DNA from 2 places in the Arthrobacter citreus genome. Region 1 is predicted to be linked to the other one. Evidence: riboswitches for the same ligand, from Rfam matches in the RefSeq annotation. Region 1 holds a riboswitch; the other holds the start of a gene.

Region 1 (4,206 bases):
GAGCGACAGCAGGATCGCCTTGGGCATGTGCTTCTTGCCGTCGGTGGCCTCCTCGGCGGCCGTACTCATGGCGTCGTATCCAAACACCGCAAAAAACACAGTGGCAGCGCCGGTGAACACCGCACCGAAGCCATTGGGCAGGAACGGCGAGTAGTTCTCCGGATTGATATAGAAGAAGCCAAGACCCACGATGAACAGGATCAGCACCACTTTGATGGCCACCGCCACGAGCTCAAACCGGCCAAAGGTCTTGGTGCCGCGGCTCAGGATCCAGGTGATGAACAGGCAGACCACCAGGGCTGGGACATTGATGACGCCGCCCTCCACGGTGTCTCCCGTGCCCTGCATCCAGGCCGGAACATTGATGCCGATGCCGGCCATGAACTCAGTGAAATAGCCGGAAATGCCGATGGCGACCACCGCCACAATGGCCGTGTATTCCAGCAGCAGATCCCAGCCGATAAACCAGCCGATGATCTCGCCCAGGGCCACGTACCCGTAGGTGTAGGCCGAGCCGGCGCGTGGAACCATACCTGCAAACTCGGCGTAGGACAGGGCTGCAGCCGCGCTGGCGAGGCCAGCGATCAGGAAGGAAATCAGTACGCCGGGCCCGACGCCGGGGGCATCAGGCCCGCCGTTGGCCACCAGGCCGGCGAGGGTAAAGATGCCGATGCCGATAATGCCGCCAACGCCGATGGCAGTGAGCTGCCACAGGCCAAGGCTTTTGAAGAGCTTATTGCCGGTTGTTTCGTCTTCCACCTCGTCGATGGGCTTGCGCCGGAAAAGGGAAGAGGAGGACGAGCTTTCTGCCGTGGCCATGGGAGGCTCCGATCGTCGCTGCCGGTGTACCTGGGGTCACCGGAGCGTCACGCCGGCGACCAGAGCAGTATCGTCCCGGTTAAACCCCCTTGGAAAGAGCCGCCGCAAAAAGAGCAGGCAGGGGGTGCTCCTATTGTCCGGTTTCGGGCTCCGCCGGGGACTGCCCGCCGTCGGCGTCTTCTTGTCCCTGAGCCTTGGCGGGCGATTCAACGAACTTCAATCCGACCACGCAGCCGATGATGCCGGCCAGGAAGAGGATTTTCAGCAGGCCGGGTTGTTCGTTGCCGAAGACCATGGCGTAGGCCACGGTGAGCACCGCGCCCAGCCCGGTCCACACCGCGTAGGCGGTGGATATGGGAATGAAGTTCATGGCGTAGGAGAGACCCACCATGGAAAGAATGCCGGCGGCGAGGAAGATCAGGGACGGCACAAGAACCGTGAAGCCTGCCGAAGCGTCCAGGGCGGTTGCCCACACGGCTTCCAGGACGGCGCTGAGGAGCAAAACAATCCACGGCATGCTTAGCCCACCACTTTCAGGCCGACGACGCAGCCAACCACACCGAGCAGCAGCAGGACCTTGATGACCGTGGCTTTCTCACCGCCGAACAGCATTGCGTACGCGGCGGTCAGGACGGCGCCGATCCCCACCCACACGGCGTATGCGGTGCCCACCGGGATGGACTGCATGGCGACGGCGAGGCCGGCCATGCTGAGAACGATGCCCGCGGCGAAAATGACGGTGGGCCAGAGGCGCCGAAAGTTTTGTGACTTGCCGAGCGCCGTCGCCCAGACGGCCTCCAACATGCCGGAAAGAACAAGAATGACCCATGCCATGACAGATTCCTTTGGCCAGTCTTGTCGCTGTCCGGGTACTGAACCGTCGTCCGGAGACCGGGATCCGGTCTTGACCTCCTACGGTAGCAAATCCGAAACGGGACTGCTGCTACCGCTGGATCATCCCTTCCACTTCCTTCGTGAAGACCTCGGCCGCGCCCTGGGGGCTCTCATGCTTCCGGCGGGGACTTCCTGCCCGCAGTCCTAACCCGGGACCTGCTCCAGCTCATGGTTCCGGCCACGGCTCTGGCCGGGATCCGTAACAGCGGCTTGGTCCAGCCCCCGGGCCGCGGCTGGACCTGCCGTGCCAGGATCAGGCCGATGCATGCCGCAGCCAGCGCCGGTACGGCGCCGGCAACAAAGATCGCTGCCTGCGGTCCGAGGACTTCGGCAAACCATCCGGTCAGGGGTCCGCCCACTGCCTGCCCGCCAATGAGCACCATGATGTACAGGCTCATCACGCGCCCGCGGATCGGCACTGCTGTGGTGGACTGCACCAGCTGGTTGGCACTGGTGATGAACTGCATGGAGCAGAAGCCGGCCACGATCATGGCTGCACCAAAGACCGGCAGCGACGGCGAAAAGGCGGACACGGCCAGCGCGCAGCCGTAACCGGCCGCACTGACAATGACTGTCCGCAGCCGCAGTGTCCGCCGCCGGGTTGACGCGATTGCACCGGCGAGGGCGCCGGTGGCGACCAGGGTGTTCAGGAGCCCGAAACCGTTGGCGCCGCTGCGGAACACCTGGTCCGCGAAGGCAGCCATAAGCACCGGCGTGCTCAAGGCAAAGACTGACACGAACGCGCACATGGCCATGGGCCAGAACACGGTGGGTGTGGTGCGTGCGTACCGCACGCCTTCCCGGAGCATTCCCTTGGTGCGCGGCGCCGGATCGGTCTTGAACAGCTGGTCAGTGCGCAGCCGTCCCAGCATGAAGACGGTGAAGCTGCAGGCTGCGGCATTAATGGCGAAGGCCCAGCCTCCGCCCACCGCACCGATCAGCACGCCGGCCACCGCGGGCCCGACCATGGCGCCGAGCTGGAAGACGGAGGAGCTGACGCTCAGGGCATTGCGCAGGTGTTTTGGCCCCACCATCTCGTGGACAAAAACCTGGCGTGCGGGTTGGTCAATGACGGTGACCAAACCCAGTGCCAGTGCCACAAGGTAGACGTGCCACACCTGCACGGCGCCGGTCAGGGCCAGGACTGCAAGGCCCAGGGCAAGCACTGCGGCGGCGGATTGGCTCACCATGAGCAGGATCCGTTTGGAGTACCGGTCCGCAACCATTCCGCCGAGCGGCCCAAGGAGCAGAGTGGGCAGGAACTGGAAGGCCGTGGTGACGCCAACCGCGGTGACGCTCCCGGACAGCTCCAGAACAAGCCAGTCCTGGGCAATGCGCTGCATCCAAATGGCCACCACTGCTACCAGGTGGGCAGCAGTGAACAGGCGGAAGTTCAGGATCCTCAGCGATGCGAAAGTGTCGCGCCACGGCACAGGCTCGGAACGGGTTGTTGTGTGGCCGGATGGATTCCCGGGCGAAGCGTGGGGAGGATCCTGGCGCGAAGCGTCGGAAGAGATCCTGGATGAAGCGTGAGAAGGGTCTCGAGGGGAAGGGTCCTGCGGTGAAGGGGGCTGGAGTGTGCGGTGTGCCAAGGAACGTCCTGTGAGCGAAGAAGCGGGTGCCGTGCGCGGTGCGGTGATGCGATTCAGCCTAGTTCGGGACAAGCAGGAATGGACGGAGTAGGCTCCCTATCAACCTCATTGCGGTTTGTTATGAGCACGGCCTGGTTTGATGCGGTGGGATATAGGCCTGGTAATGGCAGTAATGGCAGTAATGGCAGTAATGGCAGTAATGGCAGTAATGGCAACGGAGCAACCGGAGGCAAAATGTACGAGCCCGCACAGCTGCTGAGTTTCCTTACCGTGGCGGAAACCCTGAGCTTCACCGGAGCAGCCGCCCGGTTGAACCTGGCCCAGCCCACCGTCAGCCAGCACGTGCGCAAGCTCGAAGCCGCATGCGGCCGGATCCTCCTGGAGCGCGACACCCAGACAGTGCGCCTGACCGACAACGGCGATGCCATGGCTGGTTTTGCCCGGAACATCCTGGCCGCGCACCAGAGCGCTGAATCATATTTTTCCGGTTCCGCCATGCGCGGCCGCATCCGCTTCGGAAGCGCCGATGACCTGTCTCTGACCCGTCTACCGGACATCCTGCGCCGCTTCCGCCGGCTGTATCCGCAGATCAACCTCGAGCTGACCGTCAGCCAGAGCGACCGCTTGCACCGCCGGCTGCAGGCCGGACAGCTTGATCTGGTGTTCATCAAGACTGCCGTCAACGCCGATCAAGGGACGCGCGCTGATCAGGGGTCCCATGCTGGTCAAGGGTCCCACGCTGGTCAAGGGGCCCACTCGGGTCAGGGTACGAACGCCGGTCAGGGGACGGATGTCCGCCGTGACCGGTTTGTCTGGGTGGGGCTGAAAGAAACAGTTTTGGAACAGGGTGCTCCGGTTCCGCTCGTGGCCTATCCGCATCCCAGCCTGAGCCGCCGCTTTG
Region 2 (4,206 bases), 350 kb from region 1:
ATTTCGCCGGAACAGGCGGCGGAACCACCCACGCGGGGAGCCCTTCCACCGACACCTCCTGATAGGGGTACCCGAAGTCGGCGGGGCTTTCGCCCAGATGTCCGCTCAACTGTCCCGCGCCGTCGCGCGCAATATGGGAGGCGCTGCCTCTTTCCACCGTCCGACGCAGCCGCTGGCCGGACACGCTGGGAGGAGCGAGCACCACGAGGTCGCCACCGGACGGTGCGCGCATGCTCAGCCGTCCCGGGTGCGCGGCAAACCCTCCGGGCTCAAATTCCAGATACTCCCGGCCTGCCGTTTGTCCGCTTCCCAGGACCGGGATCAGCCGTTGGCTCCGGCCCGCATCCGTCACTTTGGCCCGCAGCAGCGAACCGCTCACTGCGGCAAGGGCACCCAGCACGACGACGGCGCCTGCCGCCGGCACAGCGAGGCGGCGCATCAAAGCATGCGCCCCTGTTTCAGGCACAGCGCCTCGGCCTCCCGCAGGGCCGCCGCATCCGCCGTCGACAATTCAGCGCCCGGGTTTCCGGTCACCGCTATCCAGTCATGGATCTCAATGACCAGGCGGTGGATGGCGTCAGTGGCGCCGCGCGCGGATTTCCGGAGTGCAGGGGCTGTGTCCGGCGTGCCTCCGATGAGGCTGACGTCGGGGGTCCGGGCGGCAGTTTTGGTCCAGAGGGCTTTGAGCTGCGGCTCGAGCTGCCTGATCTGGCGCTTGATACTGATGTCATTGATGATCCTGCCGAGCGGAGGAACTGCCAGGCCCACGGACAACAGGACAACCGTCAGGGGATACAGCACGTCATAAACGCCGCCGACTGACCTCATGATGCCCTCTTGCCCCGTCACATGCGTGACGTCCATGACAATCACTGACGCACACAGCAGCAGGCCCACGCCGCAGCCCGTGCCGATAATGCTGAATCCGGCCCGGAACCGCCGGCGCCGCATGTGGGGAACGTTCCGGACGCAGGTTCCGAGTGTGGCCGCCATGACGGCAAAGATGTAGACATATTGAACGGCTGAGTACAGGGCGGCTGCGGGCTGGTCGCCGTAATCCAGCATGAATGTTGTGGACGGCATCGGATTGTCGATTGCCGCGAAGGTAACCACCATCACCACGGCGGTCCCCAGCGCGCCAGCTCGCCCCCACACCCCTCCACTGCCCCGGCTGCTCCCGGCCGTGGCGCCGAGGGTGATGGCGCGGGAGAGGTAAAAGACGCCAGTAATCAGCAGAATATTGGAGACCAGGTCCAGTGCGTTGGCCCAGGGCAGCAGCTCCGCAGCCCACCGGTACACCTCATTGATGTTGGTGGTCAGGGACGCCGCTATGACCACGGCGGCTTTCAGCATCGAGTTGTCCGGGCGGGCGCGGGCACGGAGGGACAGGGTCAGGACCAGCAGCCACATGAACGCCGCGACCAGCAGGTTCATCATTCGAAGTACGCCTCATATCTGAAGATCTCTTGGGTGGATTCCCGCAGCGCCGCTGCCAGAAGGTCAGCCAAGTGTTCGGCGGTGGCTTCCAGGTCGGAGCGGAAATCTCCGCGGGCCAACGCTTTGGTTACCGTCTCCCCGGAGAGTTCCTGGAAGATTTTTATCCCCTGCCACGTGGCGCCCTCGTATTCATCATGCCGGAGGATCATGTGGGAGAGCTCGTGGAGAATCAGCTGTTGGCGGTGCAGGATTCCTTTTGTTGCCGAGTGATAAACCACGTCAACGTGCTCCCGCGGAATCCAGAGTCCGCAGATTTTCTTTCCGTTGAGCTTTTCGCTCTCGACAATCACGATTCTGCGGTTGCGGAGGGTTTCCAAGTGCTTGATCAGCGATTCCAGGGTTATGCGCTCGGGCAATCGGAGACGGTCAAAGGCGTCTCTCGCGGTTCGGCGCAGCTGTTCATCCATGGGAACCATCAATGTACCTGATGTCCCGCTGCATTCATGATCGGAACATGTTCCGATCATGTATTATGGAGAAACCGGCCCGCCGCCGGGCATTGCGAAAGTTGGGGGACTTGCGAGAGTTTTCGCAGCTATGCCCGGCACGGGCCGGTTTCGTTTTCCTGATGGATTAGCCGGCCGCATTCAAGGCCGAAGGGATTAGTGGCTGAGCTTGAGGCCCACTACCCCGCCAACGATCATCATAAGGAACACAACCTTCAGCAGCGATGACGCCTCATCTCCGGTGACCATGGCATAAACAACGGTCAAAGATGCGCCAATTCCCACCCATACCGCATAGGCCGTGCCGGTGGGCAGCTCCCTCATCGCAAAGGCAAGGCCGGCCATACTGGCCAGCAGCGACGGAATAAACACCAGAGTCGGTCCGAGTTTGCTGAAGCCGTCGGATTTGCCCAGGGCAGTTGCCCATACAGCTTCCAGTACGCCGGACACAACAAGAATGATCCACGCCATAACAATCTCCCATGGGCCGTCTTGTCGCACACCGGGTACGGCACCCATCGTCCGGGAGGCTCACTGTGATGGTGAGGCTCTGCCTTAAAGCTCTCACGCCGTGAAGCCGGCGTAGAATTTGGTGAGGCATCTGACCACATTGGCGAGGCATCTGACCACATTGGCGAGGCATCTGGGCGCAGGGGGCGATATTAGGCCAGGGTCAGGAAGAGTTTCTCCATCTCGGCGCGGTCGGCCGTGGAATCCTCGTTCGCAAGGCACTTCTCAAGCCCCGTCGCGATGATGGAGAACCCCGCGCGGTCAATGGCCTTGGAAGCTGCCGCGAGCTGCGTCACCACATCCTTGCAGTCGGCGCCTTCTTCCAGCATGCGGATGACGGCGCTGAGCTGCCCGCTGGCCCGCTTGAGCCTGTTGATGGCCGGTTTCATGTCGTCTGATTCCAGTTGCATGCTGCCCCTCCTCGGTTAACGTCCATTCATCCTATACCCCAGGGGGTTTCCTCAGGCGCCCCGCATGAGTGATTTGGATACCCCCGGGGGTATATGCCAGACTCGATGTGGCGGTAGCAACCGCCAGCCACCCACACCAGAGGAGAAACACATGTGCCGCGCAGTTACCTGCCGTAAGTGCCAGAAGATGACGTGGGCTGGATGCGGACAGCATGTCCAGCAGGTCATGTCGCACATTCCCCGCAGCGAGCGCTGCACCTGCGACAGGAACGCACCGAAAGCGCCGCCGTCAAAGGGTTGGCTAACGCGCCTTCTCGGCCGCTAGCCGAAGTAGCCGCCATGCCCCGGAGGCGCGGCGGTGAAGATCCCCTCATACCCCTCCGGGTATCAACTCTCGAATCCCAAGGAGACACATGCTTCTCGAACGCATCTATGACGAAGACCTGGCTCAGGCCAGTTACCTCATCGGCTGCCAGGCCAAGGGCGAGGCGCTGGTGGTGGACGCCCGCCGTGACATCGAGGTGTACCGCCGGCTGGCTGCAGCCAACGGCATGAAGATCGTCGCCGTCACCGAAACGCACATCCACGCCGACTACCTCTCCGGAACCCGGGAGCTTGCCGCTGCCACGGGCGCGCAGATTTATGTTTCCGGTGAAGGCGGAGAAGACTGGCAGTACGGCTTCGACGGCGAGCGCCTCTTTGACCAGTCCGCGATCACTCTGGGCAACATCACCGTCAAGGCGCTGCACACCCCCGGGCACACGCCGGAACACCTGTCCTTCCTGATCACCGACGGTGCCTTCAGCAACAGCCCCGGATTCCTGCTCTCCGGAGACTTCGTTTTCTCCGGTGATTTGGGCCGCCCCGATTTGCTGGACGAAGCCGCCGGCGGCGTCGACACCCGCTTCGCCGGGGCGCACGATCTGTTCGTCTCCCTGAAGGAGAAGTTCCTTACCCTGCCTGACTACGTTCAGGTCTTCCCGGGTCACGGCTCGGGCAGCGCCTGCGGCAAGGCACTGGGCGCACTCCCCTCCTCCACCGTGGGCTACGAACGCAACTTCTCCTGGTGGGGCCCCTTCCTGGCCGCGGACGACGAGGCAGGGTTCATTGCCGCACTGCTCGACGGACAGCCCGATGCCCACGCCTACTTTGGCCGGATGAAGCGTCAGAACCGTCAGGGTCCGGCTGTGATGGGAGAGCGTACGCCGCTTCCTGAAATTCCGGTGGAAACAGTTGCCGCCCGCCTGGCTGCCGACGAAATCTCAGTGGTGGACACCCGTCCCCACAGCCTGGTCCACCAGGGCACGGTGCAGGGGGCCGTGAATATTCCGGCCGGAACCAAG

The links. Region 1 has a riboswitch for guanidine ahead of AAE021_RS17060 (multidrug efflux SMR transporter). Riboswitches for the same ligand answer to the same signal wherever they lie in the genome.
Region 2: it holds a riboswitch for guanidine, as region 1 does, so the genes downstream of both, AAE021_RS00640 (multidrug efflux SMR transporter) here and AAE021_RS17060 (multidrug efflux SMR transporter) in region 1, are expected to answer to the same signal.

The regions. Positions count from the first base shown of each region.
Region 1 covers NZ_CP151657.1:3,668,011-3,672,216, forward strand. Annotated here, with positions in the region: gene AAE021_RS17050 (amino acid permease) at 1-819, opposite strand, end outside; gene AAE021_RS17055 (multidrug efflux SMR transporter) at 950-1,336, opposite strand; gene AAE021_RS17060 (multidrug efflux SMR transporter) at 1,339-1,653, opposite strand; guanidine-III (ykkC-III) riboswitch at 1,664-1,728, opposite strand; gene AAE021_RS17065 (MFS transporter) at 1,824-3,146, opposite strand; gene AAE021_RS17070 (LysR family transcriptional regulator) at 3,540-4,206, shown strand, end outside.
Region 2 covers NZ_CP151657.1:132,978-137,183, reverse strand. Annotated here, with positions in the region: gene AAE021_RS00655 (alpha/beta fold hydrolase) at 1-439, opposite strand, end outside; gene AAE021_RS00650 (MAB_1171c family putative transporter) at 439-1,437, opposite strand; gene AAE021_RS00645 (hypothetical protein) at 1,434-1,904, opposite strand; gene AAE021_RS00640 (multidrug efflux SMR transporter) at 2,100-2,414, opposite strand; guanidine-III (ykkC-III) riboswitch at 2,425-2,495, opposite strand; gene AAE021_RS00635 (metal-sensitive transcriptional regulator) at 2,606-2,863, opposite strand; gene AAE021_RS00630 (rhodanese-like domain-containing protein) at 3,277-4,206, shown strand, end outside.